DNA from 4 places in the Bradyrhizobium sp. ORS 86 genome. Region 1 is predicted to be linked to each of the others. Evidence: predicted binding sites of a transcription regulator. Region 1 holds the regulator's gene; each other region holds the start of a gene.
The links. Region 1 encodes LexA, which represses DNA repair genes until DNA is damaged. Its sites were predicted from a motif close to TGTTCNNNNTGTGTTCNG; they were not measured.

Region 1 (4,210 bases):
GCTGACCTGCAAGGCGACGATTAGGGCTGATCGGGCAGAGGAGCGGTGTTCGGCAGGTCAAAGGCGCCAAGATGGTACTCGTCCGAGTCAGGGTTGGCGTCAGCCTTCCTGACCAGGGTGAACGTCGCTTCGGGAAATTGCTGCCAGATCTTCAGGTCGTCGGCCGTCACCGTCAGCCAGCCGAACCGGAACATGTACCGGCCCGGCTCCGTGACGCGTCCAGCCCTTTGCCATGTGACCTTGTCGACCACCGAGCACGTCCTTGTCCGTGACCGATGATGCGCCAAGGCGCCGTCTAACGCAAACTCCCGATGCGCCCCGGAACCCTAAGTCCGGGGCCGCTCGAAATCGCTTAAGTCACCCGCCGCCGGACAATTCATCCAGCGGCCATGATGCGCTCAACCCAAAAACAGCGACGCGAACGCAGAGGGCCGCCGCTCGACCGCCTTCGGCTTCTCGACGACGGGCGGGTGGAGAGCAGGTAGCTGCAGCACGGTGACGCGTTGTCCTTCGACGAGCTGGGTCACCAGCACGTGGCTGCCGTCGGGGAATTCGACCGCATCATGATGGCGATCGGGCACGTCGGGCTCGACTTCGTTGAACACGCCGACACGGAAGCCGATCGTCTTGGTCCAGATCCAGCGGCTGTCGTAGCGGACGTTCTCGACGAACGCGAGCTCGGTGCCGGGCAGCATGCAGACCGCGACAGTCGGATCGCTCTCCGAAGCAAAGCCGCGGGTTGACGTGCCGCGGAATGTCGTGGTGATCAGCGTCTCTCCGACAATGGCGGGGCGCGATGCCACGGCGTGCAGACTATAGTCACACATCGGATGGCTCCTCATTTCGAGATAGCGACCCATGCCTCTCCTGAGGCGTGGGCCTCTACCAGAGTGGACAACAGCAAACGAGGTTCTTCCCGTTTCTGGGCGATTGTACGACTGGCAGCGCGAGCCTCCGATCACAAACACGCTACACCGTCCGGATGGTATCAGGACGCGCCGGAGGGCACTCACGCCGCGCAGTCCATGAAGCAACGGCGTTGCGCGCTGCTCGTTCCCTCGCAACGGATGTGCGACTGCACATAGACACGACGCGCTGCACGCGGTCGCCCCTGGACCTGGGGTGCGGTCAGTATTTGCGATAGAGCCCGATCAGCTTGCCCTGGATTCGCACGCGGTTTGGCGGCAGGATGCGCACTTCATAGGCGGTGTTGGCCGGCTCCAGCGCGATCGATGCGCCGCGGCGACGGAAGCGCTTTAGCGTCGCTTCCTCGTCGTCGATCAGCGCCACCACAATATCGCCGGTATTGGCGGTGTCGTTGCGCTGGATCAGCGCCATATCGCCGTCGAGGATGCCGGCGTCGACCATGGAATCGCCACGCACCTCCAGCGCATAATGTTCGCCGGCGCCGAGCATGTCCGGCGGCACGCTGATGGTGTGGCTGCGCGTCTGCAGCGCCTCGATCGGCGTGCCGGCCGCGATCCGGCCCATGACGGGGACGGCGACCGGACGGTTGCCATCATCCTCGGCGACCGGCGGCGTGCTACTGCGCTTGCCGAGCGTGCCCTCGATGACGCTCGGGGTGAAGCCGCGGCGGCCGTTGCCGCCGCCGGCCGACAGCTCCGGAAGCTTGATCACCTCGATGGCGCGGGCGCGGTTCGGCAGGCGGCGGATGAAGCCGCGCTCTTCCAGCGCTGTAATGAGGCGGTGGATACCGGACTTCGAGCGCAGGTCGAGCGCATCCTTCATCTCGTCGAAGGAGGGCGGGACGCCGGCCTCTTTCAGACGTTCATTGATGAAACGCAGAAGTTCGTACTGTTTGCGCGTGAGCATCTCGAGTATTCCCCCGGTTGATAGCGTCGTTCGATTCCGAGACCTTCAGGGAGCCTGATCGGGAGCGCGAAACTTGCGGCACTCCTCAGCGCGCTCCCATTCGTGGACACCAGTACTCGAAACAAATCATGAACGGACACTATATGTTCGATATGTGTTCCGCAACCACTTAATTTCCGGTGAATGCGGCCGACTGCGCACGATCGGCGCGGCCGCAACGCCTCATTCAGGGAGTGTCAGAATCTCACACGCCTCGCCTTTGACAGCCGCGGGCGCGAACGGCGGACGGATCACAAGTGCCCGTGCCGCAGCGAGATTTCCCAGCAGCGAGCTGTCCTGCTGGCTGACGGGTGTTGCGATCAGCGTGCCGTCGTCGCGCTCTTCGAGGCGCGCACGGAGATAGTCCTCGCGCTGATCGTTGGCGGCGAGGTCACGGCCGAGCAGGGCGCTCTTGCGGACATGATGAATCACTTTTCGGCCGCTCAGGGCCCGAATCAACGGCACCAGGAACAGGAAGGCGCAGACATACGACGACACCGGGTTTCCGGGCAGGCCGATCACCCGCATCGTTCCCAACCGGCCGTGCATCATCGGCTTACCCGGCCGCATCGCGATCCGCCAGAACGCCATCTGGACTCCCTCGGCGTCCAGTGACTGCTTGACGAGATCGTGGTCGCCGACCGAGGCGCCGCCTGTGGTGATCAAGATGTCGGCGTCCGCCTCCCGTGCCCGGCGGATGCCGGCGGTGGTGGCAGCGACGGTGTCGGCGGCGATCCCGAGATCGACGGTCTCCGCGCCCTCGGCGCGGGCAAGCGCCCGCAGCGCGTAGCCGTTGGAATAGACGATCTGGCCGGGGCCGGGGCGGCAGCCCGGCATCACCAGCTCGTCGCCGGTTGCCAGCACCGCGACCTTCGGGCGGCGGCGCACGGCGAGTTCCGGATAGTTCATGGCCGCGGCGAGCGACAGCGCGCGGTCGGAGAGGCGACTGCCGGCCGCAAGCAGTACATCGCCCTCGCGGAAGTCGACGCCCGCGAGGCGGATGTGCCGTCCCTTCGCGGCGGCCTCGGTGATCGTGATGTGACCGCCGTCGGTCCTGGTATCTTCCTGGATGATGACGGCGTCGGCGCCGTCGGGGATCACGCCGCCGGTGAAGATTCGTACCGCTTCACCCACGCCAACCGTGCGCTCGAACGGACGCCCGGCTGCGACTTCGCCGATCACCTTCAGCCTCGCCGACAGGTCGGACGCATCGGCCGCGCGCACCGCATAGCCGTCCATTGCCGACATCGGCTGCGGCGGCTGCGTGCGACGCGCCGCGACATCGCGTGCCAGCGTGCGGTGATAGGCGGCATCGAGCGCGACCGTCTCTTCCGGCAGCGGCTCGGCGCCGGAGAGAATGGCTGACAGGGCATCGGCAACCGGCATCAGGGCCACGGACAGGGCTCCTCAAATCCCAAGGGCTTCATATTCCAAGTGCGGCGAGTGCCCTTGCCACGTCATCCGTCGATGTCACGTGGACGGCACGAAGGCCGCGCGCCCGCGCGCCTTCGATATTGGCGGCCGTGTCGTCGAAGAACAGGATCCGCGACGCCGGCACGCCGATCGCTTTTACCACATGATCGTAGGCCTCGGCGTCCGGTTTTCGAAGGCCGATCGCCGACGACAGGAATACGTCGCGGAAATGGCTGAGCACATCGGCATAGGCGACCGAGAAATGCGCGACATGGGCCGGGTTGGTGTTGGAGAAGGCATAGAGCGGCAGCCGCCGCGCGGCCGTCGCCAGCAGCGGCGCGATCCCCGGCATTTCGCCGGTGAAGATCGCGTTCCAGCCCTCGAGGAACTGCGCATCGGTGAGGTCGATACCGAGCGACCGGCGCAGGTTCGCAAAAAACGCGGCGTCATCGACCTTGCCGGTCTCGTGATGCTTGAAGCTGTCATCGACGACGAAGCGCCTTGCGAGATCGGCAGGCGCGCAGCCGGCGTGCTCCGCCCAGCGCGCCATCACCCTGTCGAAGTTGATATCCAGCACGACGCGGCCGATATCGAACAGCAGCACGTCGACGGAATTGGGAGAGAGTTGCGTGGTCATTGCACGACCGATGTACGAAAATTGCGGGCAGGCGGCAACGGTTTCGATCTCCGCGGGAGCGCTCGTCGCGACGGGCACATCCTCGCGAGCGATGGATTGCGCGAATGATGGCTTGCATCCTGAGGTGCCCCAACAAAAGTGTCGTCCCGGCGAAGGCCGGGATCCATGACCACCGCATTTTGCTGATGAACGGGATGGTGGCCCCAGCGTCGCACAACGATGAACAGTTGGGGTAATGGGTCCCGGCCCCCCGTGCGCAATTGCGCACTAGGCCGGGACGACGCTGGG
Region 2 (4,210 bases), 2.6 Mb from region 1:
GGACGGCATTTTGGCCGCGCAACTCGACTACCGCACGCGCCCCTGCAATTTCGTCGAGATCATGCCGCGGCTGGACGAGCATCTGCGGCGCGCGAAGGCAAAGGGCGCGAGCGCCTGACGGCCATTGCGGGGCATCGCGCCAGCGATCAACCCGGAATCTCGAACCAAGCTCCCGTAGCCCGGATGAAGCGAAGCGAAATCCGGGACGGTCGTTCCCGCGGCGGCGCCGTTCCCGGATTGTGCTGCGCTTCATCCGGGCTACGCAGCCCAGATTGCGCGAGCGACGGTCTATCAACCGCGGCTGACGAATCCGGCCAAGGCACGCCACAACGCCCACACGGCGTCGCGATACGCCTCGGCACGAAGCGCGTGGGCCCTGCGCGTATAGAATGTGATGAGCTCAGCCGTCACGCGCCGGGCAGGTCCGCGGCGCTGCGGCTTCACAACTCCAATTCCCAGGTCTCGCCGACCAGATCGACGCCGAAGCTGTGGTGCTTCTCTTCCTTCACGCGCTGGAAGCCCGCGCGGACGTAGATACCGCGTGCGGCGACCAGGATGCTCTGGGTCCAGAGCGTCATCTTCTTGTAGCCCCTCTCGCGCGCGGCGCGGATGCACTGCTCGACCAGGGCGCGGCCGACGCCGAGCCCGCGTGCCTTCTTCTCGACGAGCAACAGCCGCAGCTTGGCGATCCGGTCGCCGCCGTTGACCAGGAAGATCGAGCCGACCGGCTCGCCGTCGACCTCCGCGATCCAGCAATGCTCGCAGGTCGGATCGAACGACCTCAAAAATTGCGCGCAGATCTCGGCCACCAATGCCTCGTAACTGATGTCCCAGCCATATTCCTCCGCATAGGCGCGTCCCTGTCGCGAGATGACCCAGCCCATGTCGCCGACGCGATGACTGCGCAGCAGGAAGCCGGCCGGCTTCTCGGCCGGCGGCTCCAGCGATTGCTCGATCGTGCCCATGGCGCGCACCACCGCCGCCCGCCGGTCGCCGTCGATCTGTTTCAGCAGCGCCGCGACCTCGTCGCGCGAGCGGCTTTCGAGGTCGGCGGCCGCGGCGCGGCCTTTCGCGGTCAAGGCGACCTCATTGACGCGCTTGTCGGCCTTCGACGGCTTGCGCGTCACGATTTGGCGGCGCTGCAAGGCAGCCAGCGTGCGGCTGACGAAGCCGGCATCGAGGTCGAGCTCGCGCACCAGATCGGTTGCGGTGCAATCCTCGTGATGCGCGAGCTCGTAGATGATTCGCGCTTCCTGCAGCGTGAACGGGCTGTGCAGCAGCTTCGGCTCGATGATGCCGAGCTTGCGGGTATAGAACCGGCTGAAGCCGCGAACCGCCGCGACCTGGCCTTCGAGGGTCTCGTCAGGTATATTTGATTTCATCAAATATATTATTTGACGGAATCAAACGATCTGCAAGGACTTTCTACGCGACCGTGATCCGGCTGCGTAGCATGGTGCGGGAGGAGCGGCCGAGCCGGCGCAACAGGCGCGCCTCGGCGCGGCGGGCGTCCGGCCGGTAGCCGCCGAGCCGCTCGTAATGATCACGTGCGATCAGGAGACCCTGTTCGGCTGTCGGTCCCGTCATCATCCGCGCGACGAATTTGAGCCCGCCACGCAGGCCGGGATCGCTGTAAGGCGAACGGGCATAGCGGAAGATGCCGGCGCGGTCCTTGCCGCTCGCCGCCACGATCTGGATAAACTGGGTGGTCTCCTCGATCCAGCCTGCGTCGAGCACGGCGCCCGGATGCAGGAACATCAGCCAGGGCGAGCGCGCCTGCTTCGCGCCCGCGGCGAGCGCGGCGGCGCGCGTGCCCTCGAAGCGCAGGAAGCGGCAGCCCGCCACGTCAGCGACGCGCTCCATCACATCGGTGTTGGTGCGCTCGACCAGCAGCACCTCGCGGATGATTCCCGCCGCCGCGCCTGGCACCAGCGCCGCCAAGGTCGCGACCACAGTGCGTTCGACCCCGTCGGTCGGAATGATCACGCTCAGCATGAGTTGAGGCTTCGATGGCTCAAACGGTTGAGAAGTTGAGCCCTGTTATCACCTTGTCACATGCAGCGCAGCCTTTGCGGCTGCGGATTCTTGCGGCAGCGGCTTGTGGATTTTTGTGGCGCTTGTTCTTGATTTGTTCTCGCGCTGTGTTAACTTCCCGGCATGAGCCGAGCATCCTCTCATGCCCTCAAGCACCCGCCGGTAACGGCGCCCTCCGATAACCCGGCGGGTGCGGCTCCCCCTTTTCCCGAGCTTGCGGTTGCGATCGAGCGCGAGCGGCGGCGCGGGCGCGGCGCGCAGTCCAACGCCAGCGGCCGTTACGAGGCCGAGGCGCGGGTCGCCTTCGACGACGGCTGGCAGAGCGTTGACGACCTGCCGCCGTTCAAGACCTCGGTGGCGATCGACACCTCGCGCAAGGTGATCACCCGCAACGATTCCCCCGACATCGGTTTCGACCGCTCGATCAATCCCTATCGCGGCTGCGAGCATGGCTGTGTCTATTGCTTCGCGCGGCCGACCCACGCCTATCTCGGCCTGTCGCCGGGACTCGACTTCGAATCGAGGCTGCTCGCCAAGCCCGATGCGCCGGAGCTGCTCGAGAAGGAGCTCGCCGCGCCAGACTACGAAGCGCGGATGATCGCGATCGGCACCAACACCGATCCCTATCAGCCGATCGAACGCGAGCGGAAGATCATGCGCGGCATCCTGGAGGTCTTGGAGCGGGCCGGCCATCCGGTCGGCATCGTGACCAAGTCGGCGCTGGTGACCCGCGACATTGACATCCTGGCGCGGATGGCCAAGCGCAATCTGGTCAAGGTTGCGCTGTCGGTGACGACGCTCGATCCGAAGCTCGCCCGTACCATGGAGCCGCGCGCATCGACCCCGCCGAAGCGGCTCGAGGCGATCAGGCGGCTCACTGAGGCCGGTATCCCGACCACGGTGATGGTCGCGCCGGTGATCCCGGCGCTGAACGATTCGGAGATCGAACGCATCCTCGATGCCGCCGCGCATGCCGGCGCGAAAGAGGCGAGCTACGTTCTCCTGCGCCTGCCGCTCGAGGTCCGCGACCTCTTCCGCGAATGGCTGATGTCGAACTATCCCGACCGCTATCGCCACGTCTTCACACTGATCCGCGACATGCGGGGCGGCCGCGACTACGATTCGCAATGGGGCACGCGGATGAAGGGCACCGGTCCGATGGCCTGGATGATCGGCCGCCGCTTCGAGATCGCCTGCGAAAAGCTTGGGCTCAACAAGCGGCGCACCAAGCTGACCACCGACCACTTCGCCAAGCCGAAGCGCAACGGGCAGCAGTTGAGCTTGTTCTAGATTCGAAAGGTTGTTGTGATCGTCATTGCGAGCGAAGCGAAGCAATCCATGTCACGTCGGGATAGATGGATTGCTTCGTCGCTTCAGCGCAAAATTGCTTTGCAATTTTGTCGCGAGCTCCTCGCAATGACGGAGAGAGGTAACCATGAGCAACACCGCGACCGCCCCGACCCCACGCTTCACGGTCCTGACCCTTGGCGTCAGCGACATGCGTACCAGCATCGCGTTCTACGAATCGCTGGGCTTTGCACGGAAATACCGCGCGACCGGTGAGGAGGTGGCCTTCTTCGAGACCGGCGGCAGCGTGCTGGGACTGTTCCCGTGGCATCTGCTGGCCGCGGACGCTGCACTTCCCGATCAGCCGCGGCCGGCGGCGTTCCGCGGTGTCACGATTGCCTGGAACTGCAACGACGATGCGGAAGTCGATACCGTCATGGCCTTCGCGCTCTCGAAAGGCGGCAGGCTGCTGAAGCCCGCGCAGCCGACCAGCTATGGCGGCTATTGCGGCTATTTCGCCGATCCGGATGGCCACGCCTGGGAAGTGGTCCGCGCGCCGGGTTTCGAGGTCGGCGACGACCGGCGGGTGTCGATGCCGGATTAGGCTGCGGCCAATAATATCAATAATATCATGAATAGCGGGGACGATGGCAGGTTCCCGGTTGCGCGGCGAGCCGCGCTTGATCACGATCCGCGCATGATTCGGGACAAGTCAGTGAAGAAGAAGCCGGGCGAGCCGGCCAAGCCAGAGAAGCGCGTGATCGCGGTGGCGCGGCCGAGCTTCCGGCGTGAGCGAGCGCTGATCAAGCGCGGCGTCTGGCCGATCGCCGGCTGCGACGAGGCCGGGCGCGGCCCGCTGGCCGGGCCTGTGGTCGCGGCCGCGGTGGTG
Region 3 (4,210 bases), 800 kb from region 1:
GATATGACGCTCGCATGAGGGCGCAAGTAGTGCAGCAGCCAGATCAATTGCAGTTGAGAGTTCGGATCGGGATCGACCCATAGATCGACGGCGTCGAAGCGCTCGCAGAATTCCGTCAATCCAAGACCCTGGCTGCGCGCGTCCTCGACCAACCTGCCGGTGAGATGATCCAGCCAGTGGGCACCCACACGGCGCGAAGCCGCGCGCGGCGACAGCAACGCGTCAAGTTCGCTTGACGCCGGCAACCTTCCGCACGCAAACTGCTGCTCGATGCCAATCACGCAATCGGCGAGCCGTGCGGCTTTCAGGCCGCCCGCGCCGCTATCGGTGAATGTGAGGATAAGCCGGGTCATAACGGTCATGCCGCGGTCGGGGGAAATTCATCGGTCGAACTTACTGAACGACACTTTGCGAGCCTCCAGCTTCGATCCAATGAGTAAATCTATGGAGCGACCAGGGCACGGCTCTTGGCGTCCCAGCGCCACAGCCGCTCTTTGATCAACTCCGTGCCGCCCCACCAGCGATTGACGGGGTTGTACTGGCTGAAATCCAACTCGTGCTTCAGCACCTCTTCGCCGAAGTCGGTCATCGTCAGACGACTCTGCAGGAAGCACTCCCAGCGAGCCTTCGCATCGCCAGGCCTTTCCATTTCCGGTGGAAAGCCCGCGAGAACCGTCGTCCGGTACGCCTGCCAGCACATGCTTGCCGTCTCGATATCCGCTGGTCGGACGTTGACAAGCGGCACCTTGTCCCATTCACCCCATGTCTCGTGGGTCGTCATCAGGTCGAAACCGACCAGACGCAATTTCAGCTTGGCCACCGTCGCTGGATAAGCCCGGAAATGGTCGAGCAACCAAATCAGTTGCAGTTGATCGTTTGGATCCGGATCGAACCAAAGCTCGATCATCTCATAAGCATCGCAAAACTCGATCAATGCGAGATCCCTGCGCGCCTTGGCTTCCTGAGGCCACCGGCCCCGCGGGCTCCAGTGCGACCAATGTCCGACCGGATCTTGGTCGGAACGTAATCCGAAATATGCCTCAAGCTCTTTCGGTGACGGCAGCGGTCCGCCAACAAACCGAAAGAACGATATAATGCCGACCTCGGCAAGCCCCGCACGCGTGAGGCTGCTGCCGGACGAACTGGTCATGATCAGACGCTTCATCGGCCATTCACTCAGCACAAAACGAAACGGGCACCGAAGACGTCGGCAACTCAACGTCCTCAGCGCCCGCTTGCAGCGAAATCATTCCAGTCTTTGACGCTTACTCTCCCGGTTCTTCGCCGTCGGCGTCGCGCTCGGGCGTGCCGGCGAGGATCTGCTCGGCGATCAGGCCGGAGTTCTGACGGATTGCGGTTTCGATCTTGGCGGTGATGTCCGGGTTGGAGCGCAGGAAGGCCTTGGCGTTCTCGCGTCCTTGCCCGAGCCGCTGGCTGTCGTAAGAGAACCAGGCGCCGGATTTCTCGACCAGGCCGGCCTTGACGCCGAGGTCGAGGATCTCGCCCATCTTGGAGACGCCCTCGCCGTACATGATGTCGAACTCGACCTGCTTGAAGGGCGGCGCCAGCTTGTTCTTCACCACCTTGACGCGGGTGGTGTTGCCGACGACCTCGTCACGCTCCTTGATCGCGCCAATGCGGCGGATGTCGAGGCGGACCGAGGCGTAAAACTTCAGCGCATTGCCGCCCGTGGTGGTCTCCGGCGAGCCGTACATCACACCGATCTTCATGCGGATCTGATTGATAAAGATCACCATGGTGTTGGATTTGTTGATAGAGGCAGTGAGCTTGCGCAGCGCCTGGCTCATCAGGCGCGCCTGCAGGCCCGGCAGCGCATCGCCCATCTCGCCCTCGAGCTCGGCCTTCGGCACCAGCGCCGCGACTGAATCGATCACCAGCACGTCGACCGCACCGGAGCGTACCAGCGTGTCGGCGATTTCCAGCGCCTGCTCACCGGTGTCCGGCTGCGAGATCAGGAGCTCATCGATGTTGACGCCAAGCTTGCGCGCATAAACCGGATCGAGCGCGTGTTCGGCGTCGATGAAGGCACAGATGCCGCCCTTCTTCTGGCCTTCCGCCACCGTGTGCAGCGCCAGCGTGGTCTTGCCCGACGATTCCGGCCCGTAGATCTCGACGATGCGGCCCTTCGGCAGACCGCCCACGCCGAGCGCGATATCGAGCCCGAGCGATCCCGACGACACCGTCTCGACATCCATCGAGCGGTCGTTCTTGCCGAGCTTCATCACCGAGCCCTTGCCGAACTGGCGCTCGATCTGGGAGAGCGCGGCTGAGAGGGCCTTGGACTTGTCCATGGAGGATCCTTCGACGATACGCAGTGCAGTGGCGGACATTTGGGATGTGCTCCTTATGGCGGGGATTCGCTAGCGGGACAAACGGGCGACGAGTTCAGGCAGAACACGTTGTTGATTGCTGCGTACCATGTTTGTTCCATGTTCGCAATATGTTCTTTTCGGATGCGCGACCGCAGCCCATTTTGTCCCCAGCGGTCAGCGCAATTCCGCGAACGACCTGAACCGCTTAGACCACGCTCTCTGCAGGACTGCTGGCATTTCAATGGAGGTTCTGGGCAGAGCAATCTTTATGTGGCGAAAAGTATTCGCGTTGCGCCCCAAGCTCTCTCCGTCCCAAGATTAGCCGTTCGAGACCACAAAAGAGTAAGGATTACTTCCGTAGTTCTCCGGCCGTGAACAAGGTTCCAGGGCCAGCCCGAACATTTGGCGTCAGCCGGAGGGAGCAGCAAACGAACGCGAGGCGGCCCGCGTGGGTTCCGTGGACGTTCGGGATCCCCGCAATCATACGGGGTTCGAACGCATGAACCTTTATGGTGGCTCGTGCAGACCTATGTGGGCCAGGATTTTGCAGCAACCTTCCTGGGGCTAGCCGACGCCGCTCGCACGTATTTCAAGCGGGCGGCGTTGCGTTTTTGGGAGATGCGAGGGCTGTCCCGGCGGCCAGGCTCTGGCGCCGCGCGAGTCGCCAAGGAAGCGACATCACGGCCCGTTGTTCTCCGGGCAGAACAAAGTTCCTGCCACAAATCGGACCAATCTAAATTACGTTTCCAAATCAGATACTTAACTTCCTTTCACAAACGCGTTCAAGAGCTACTCGTAATCCCGTGCGGACGCCTAGTCGCAGCGCGTGAGCCGTATTTGCACGTACTACCTTGGTACTCTCCTGACCGCCGAAAAAAGTCCGTAGCCTTCGGGCGACTGCGCCGGTTCCATCGGTGTTCCTCCAACTAGGCAAGCCCACTTCGGGTGCGCAGGCGGCACCGCTAGCGCACGAATCCCAGCTAGGGTCCGCAACAAACTGAAATACGAATTTGAGGACGACATCTCGCTTCCGCTTAAAGAGCTTTGTTTATTTATACAACCTTTAGTTTAGCGGCCCGCCCTCAATTTCCGCGGAGCTCATCAATGATCCACAGGGGCATCGAATTCAGCGTCACCGAGGTTGCGGCCGGCGTCTGGACGTGGCGCTTCCAGCTCGGCGACCGGATCTTCACGGGCAGGACCGGGACAAACCTGGATTTATTGGCGATCCGCCGCGTGCAGTTGCGGATTGATCGCGAGCTGAAGAAAATCGCGCACGATCAGCCGCCGCGCGGACGAGGCAATGCGGATTGAAGCGTGATCCGGACAACGCCACCGCATCTCAGAACAAGCGATCCAAGGCGCCCATACGAAGATCAGCCAACGGAAGACGTCGCCGCGTCCGCCATAGGAGCGCCCCCCGCATTTTCGATTCTGGTTGAATCAGCACCAAAGCTGCAAATTCTAGTTTCGACACGCTTTCTTCGCGCCAATCGGCGTCCACGTCGCTTGAAAACGTCCTAGTCCGCGCTCGCAAGCCGCCGCATCGTGAACTCGATATCGCCACCGGGCAATTCGCGCCAGCTTTCGACGGCGCTCATATAGGCGGCCTTCGGGTAGCGCGCGAGAAAGTCGCGCGCCCGCAACCGGGCCTCATCGCGTGGCAGGGTAAAGGTCTCGCGCACATAGCCGTCATGCGCCTTCCGCCGTTCGGCCATTCGGCTGGCGAGATCGCGCGGGCGAAAAGCCATCGTCGTAACTCCGAACCATCTAACGACCGTCCCAATATAGGGATGGCGCTGAGGGAATCCGAGTCCGCGAGACGATCGCTGCTGAGCGGCCGTGGCTACTGGCTGCGCTGCGCCGCGCTGCCGGTC
Region 4 (4,210 bases), 110 kb from region 1:
CACGATGTTGCTGGTCTGCCAGTTGTAGCCGATCGTGCCGCCGGCGAAGCCGCCGCTCATCTTCGGGCTGGAGTCGCCATTCTCGCTGGCATAGCCGCCGAAGCCGCCGATGTAGAAGCCGGTCCAGTTGTAGATCGCGGCGGGCGGCGGAGCCTTCACGTAGGGCGCACGCGCCGCCAAGTCCGCGGCCGAGGCCGGAGCAAACGCACTCAAAACAAGCAAGCCGGCCGACGCCAGCAAAACGGTCTTCATTTTCAAAATCCCAGTCCCATTCTTCTTGTTGTCCCTTCAATCCTTGAAGGGAACGTCACAGCAGTGTTGCGTGACGCTGGCGCGTTTCTACACGGATAACCTGGAACTTGTGTATCCAGAAAGCAACAATGCACGGCAAACGCGCGATCTGATGCCCATATCGGGCACCAGCCTGTGCTCTCCAGGCAACAAAAAGGCCGGCACGAGGCCGGCCTTTACGCTAGATTGTATCAGTTCGATCAGTAGCGCGGGACGACCGGGCCGCCGAACTTGTAGTTCAAGCGGACGGTGACGAGATCGACGTCCTGACGGATGCTATCGCTGGCGACAGTAAGACCGGTGACCGGCGAGGTGAAGTTGAGGGTACGATCCTGCATGAACAGGTGGTCGTACTCGATGCCGGCCGTCCAGTTCGGCGCGAAGCCGAATTCAAGGCCCACGCCGACGGTGCCGCCCCAGCGGGTGTCGTCGCCGCTGCTCGCAAACAGCGCGCCGGTGAGATCGTTGATGCGGTACTTGTTCGAGGTCACGGCGGCGCCGCCCTTGAGGTAGAGCAGCACGTTGTTGTTGGCATAGCCAATCTGGCCGGTGAACAGGCCAAACGCATCGATCTTCGAGGTGTTGATGAAGCCGGGGAACAGCAGGCTCGCGTTGCTGCCCTTCAGATCGGCCCAGTCGCCCTGTGCTTCAAGGCCGAACACCCAGGTGCCCGCCTGCCAGCGATAGCCGATCTGGCCGCCGGCCACGCCGCCGGTCGCATCATGGCTGCCTTCCGCGCCGATCAGGAACGGAGAGACCGAGTTCCAGCTATTGCGGCTCGAGCCCCAACCGCCGTTGGCGCCGATGTACCACCCGCTCCAGTCGTACACGGCGGCGATCATCGGCGGCGGCGCCTTGGTGTAGGGACGCGCGGCGAGGTCGGCCGCCGACGCGGAGGTGATGCCGAGAGCGGCGATGCTGACCGTTGCGATCAGGAACTTCTTCATGGGATCCCCCTTCCTGAGAATTCGGAAGCTCTAAACTTGAAGCCGAAGCTACCACGGGTTTCCCGGAAGGGCTGTCACTGCGCGGCCACAGTCGCCAACAAGTTGCATCGGTTCCATTTTTTACAACTGCTTAACACTTGAAGGGGTTCCGACCACACATCGGGAAATCCGAAATCGCAAAGTGGCCCGGTCGTCCGGGGTGTTCAGCGTGCAGGTGTTGTCTTGCATGATTGGGTGATCGGACCACGCCCGCCGCAAGCGGGATTGGAGGCGTGGCGACCGCGCGCTACCGCGGCGGAGATCGGAAGCGCTGCAGGCGGCGAGGGGTGTCGATTACGGAGTGTGTCGATTACGAAGGTGCGAAAGCGCGTCCGGGATCAGCACAGTCGCCCTCGCTTCGAGGCCGCTGATAAAGGCCCGCCTGGTTGTAGCTAGCAAATGCTTCTTTGCTGGCAAGTCTGGACGCCGCTTCCCTTGGTCCCGAAGCGGCGACGCGAGCGCCCATGCCATCCGATCGCATTTATACGCCGATTCAACCGGAAATGCCGTCTCCGAACAGCCACACTCGCGCGAAGAAGTGCTTCTCGAGCAAGCCATTGACTCGTCTGTAGTTATTACGACGCGTGATTTTGGCCGGCTATTCGCTGCTGCTCTGTCCCGAGCGATTGCCTGCCACGGCAGGTTGCACGGAACAAACCTGGAACATTTCGCTGCGCGATGCTATATGTGGGGATAACCGGCGAGGGGCCGCGCGAATAGCGGAGGCGGCGCGGCGGTGCCGGCGTATAGGGTCGTTCGCGACGCCTGCAGTAAGTGGCGAAGGTTGAGAGCGGCGGCTGATGTCCGGCTGCCCGGTTTTGAGTGGAGATGAAGCAATGGCGGGAAGCGTGAACAAGGTGATTCTGGTCGGCAACCTCGGCAAGGATCCGGAAATTCGGCGGACTCAGGACGGCCGACCAATCGCAAACCTTTCCGTCGCCACCTCTGAAACCTGGCGCGACAAGGGCACTGGCGAGCGCAAGGAAAAAACCGAGTGGCACCGCGTGGTGATCTTCAACGAGGGCCTCTGCAAGGTTGCCGAGCAGTACCTTAAGAAAGGCGCCAAGGTTTATATCGAAGGGCAACTGCAGACCCGCAAATGGACCGACCAGAGCGGCGTCGAGAAATACTCGACCGAGGTCGTGCTGCAGGGCTTCAATTCCAACCTGACCATGCTCGACGGGCGTGGCGGCGGAGGCGGCAGCTTCTCCGACGATGGCGGCAGCGATTTCGGGTCATCTGGCCCGGTGAGCTCCGCGCCGCGGCGCGCGGTCGCCGCCGGCAGCCGCAACAGCGACATGGACGACGACATCCCGTTCTGAACGGGATCGCGCGATTCCGAACAATTCAGCAGGCCGCCGTTCCGTGGAACGCATGTTCGCGGGACCGCTGCCTGATGCTTGATATTCGCATCTTCACATGACTTGGCAATGTGGCCCGATAAGCGGCTGACGTATCGAATCTACTTTGCATAGTGCGGGGAAGTGAATTCCCCGCTTTGACAGATCTGAATGTTAATGATATTTACATTGCCTCGATAGCATTGTTGCCCTCGCCGGTCTGAAGGCCTGTCACCATGAGCCTTGCGCCTCTGCTCGACGCAGCGCCCGCGATCCCGCTCCATGCCTTCGCGGCGATGGCTGCCTTCGTGCTCGGCTCCATTCAGCTCGCAGCACCCAAGGGCACGCTGCCGCACCGGGCCTTGGGTTGGATCTGGGCGGCGTTGATGCTCGTCGTGGCGGTGAGCTCGTTCTGGATCCATCAGATCCGTCTGGTGGGCCCGTGGAGCCCGATCCATCTGCTGTCGATCTTCACGTTGGTGATGCTGGTGCTCGGCGTGATGGCCGCACGGACCCACGATGTCCGCCGCCACAAGTTCACGATGATCGGCATCTTCTTCGGCGCGCTCGTCATCGCCGGGCTGTTCACGTTCGTGCCCGGCCGGATCATGCATGCCGCGGTGTTTGGGCAGTGAGCGAGAGAAACCGAATGGCGAATGGCGAAGTGCGGGTAGGCACGCGGTTCCATTCGCTATTCGCCACTCTCTAGGGCGTCTCGGACCTCTGTGTCTCGAACCCCAAGACCACCTCGTAAGTCCATGAAAAAACGAGCGGAAAAACGGCTTGCCGAAGCCGGGTGAGGGTGGTTTTCGCGGCCCCGATACGCTATATGATTCCCAAGTAGAACTGACCGGATTTCCCCTTTGTCCGATAACGAAGACCACAAGCCCGGCGAGCCGCCGGGGCCCTCAGATATTCGTCCCGTTTCCATTCTCGACGAGATGAAAAAGTCCTACCTCGATTACGCGATGAGCGTGATCGTGTCGCGTGCGCTGCCCGATGCGCGCGACGGACTGAAGCCGGTGCACCGGCGCATCCTCTACTCGATGAACGAGAGCGGCTACACGCCGGACAAGAAGCACAAGAAGTCCGCCGGTATCGTCGGCGACGTCATGGGCAACTACCACCCGCATGGCGACCAGGCGATCTACGATGCGCTGGTGCGCCTAGCGCAGGATTTCTCGATGCGCGCGCCGTTGGTCGATGGCCAGGGCAATTTCGGCTCGGTCGACGGCGATCCGCCGGCGGCGATGCGCTACACCGAGTCGCGGCTGACCAAGATCGCGCTGCATCTGCTCGACGACATCGACCGGGACACGGTCGACTTCCAGGACAACTATGACGGCTCGCACAAGGAGCCGACGGTCCTTCCTGCCAAATTCCCGAACCTGCTGGTCAATGGCGCCGGCGGCATCGCTGTCGGCATGGCGACCAACATCCCGCCGCACAATCTCGGTGAGGTGGTCGACGCCTGCGTCGCGCTGATCGACAATCCCGCGCTGTCGATCGACGAACTCATCAACATCATTCCTGGACCGGATTTCCCGACCGGCGGCATCATCCTGGGCCGTCAGGGCATCCGCTCGGCCTATC

Region 2: the regulator LexA is predicted to act here: its motif matches at 2,119-2,136, upstream of P6U25_RS29170 (PA0069 family radical SAM protein).
Region 3: the regulator LexA is predicted to act here: its motif matches at 2,452-2,469, upstream of recA (recombinase RecA).
Region 4: the regulator LexA is predicted to act here: its motif matches at 1,926-1,943, upstream of P6U25_RS17865 (single-stranded DNA-binding protein).

Annotation. Positions count from the first base shown of each region.
Region 1 covers NZ_CP120699.1:3,762,837-3,767,046, forward strand. The annotation lists gene P6U25_RS17320 (ComEC/Rec2 family competence protein) at 1-24, shown strand, start outside; gene P6U25_RS17325 (hypothetical protein) at 21-251, opposite strand; gene P6U25_RS17330 (hypothetical protein) at 399-827, opposite strand; gene lexA (transcriptional repressor LexA) at 1,129-1,833, opposite strand; gene glp (gephyrin-like molybdotransferase Glp) at 2,056-3,267, opposite strand; gene P6U25_RS17345 (HAD family hydrolase) at 3,296-3,922, opposite strand.
Region 2 covers NZ_CP120699.1:6,333,798-6,338,007, reverse strand. The annotation lists gene moaB (molybdenum cofactor biosynthesis protein B) at 1-118, shown strand, start outside; gene P6U25_RS29185 (RSP_7527 family protein) at 292-411, opposite strand; gene P6U25_RS29180 (GNAT family N-acetyltransferase) at 441-1,382, opposite strand; gene P6U25_RS29175 (glycosyl transferase) at 1,426-1,995, opposite strand; gene P6U25_RS29170 (PA0069 family radical SAM protein) at 2,158-3,324, shown strand; gene P6U25_RS29165 (VOC family protein) at 3,470-3,925, shown strand; gene P6U25_RS29160 (ribonuclease HII) at 4,019-4,210, shown strand, end outside.
Region 3 covers NZ_CP120699.1:2,963,977-2,968,186, reverse strand. The annotation lists gene P6U25_RS13375 (hypothetical protein) at 1-281, opposite strand, end outside; gene P6U25_RS13370 (hypothetical protein) at 443-1,165, opposite strand; gene recA (recombinase RecA) at 1,266-2,351, opposite strand; gene P6U25_RS13360 (hypothetical protein) at 3,438-3,647, shown strand; gene P6U25_RS13355 (hypothetical protein) at 3,854-4,084, opposite strand; gene P6U25_RS13350 (hypothetical protein) at 4,180-4,210, opposite strand, start outside.
Region 4 covers NZ_CP120699.1:3,875,971-3,880,180, forward strand. The annotation lists gene P6U25_RS17855 (outer membrane protein) at 1-252, opposite strand, end outside; gene P6U25_RS17860 (outer membrane protein) at 492-1,238, opposite strand; gene P6U25_RS17865 (single-stranded DNA-binding protein) at 2,114-2,599, shown strand; gene P6U25_RS17870 (DUF2306 domain-containing protein) at 2,854-3,252, shown strand; gene gyrA (DNA gyrase subunit A) at 3,481-4,210, shown strand, end outside.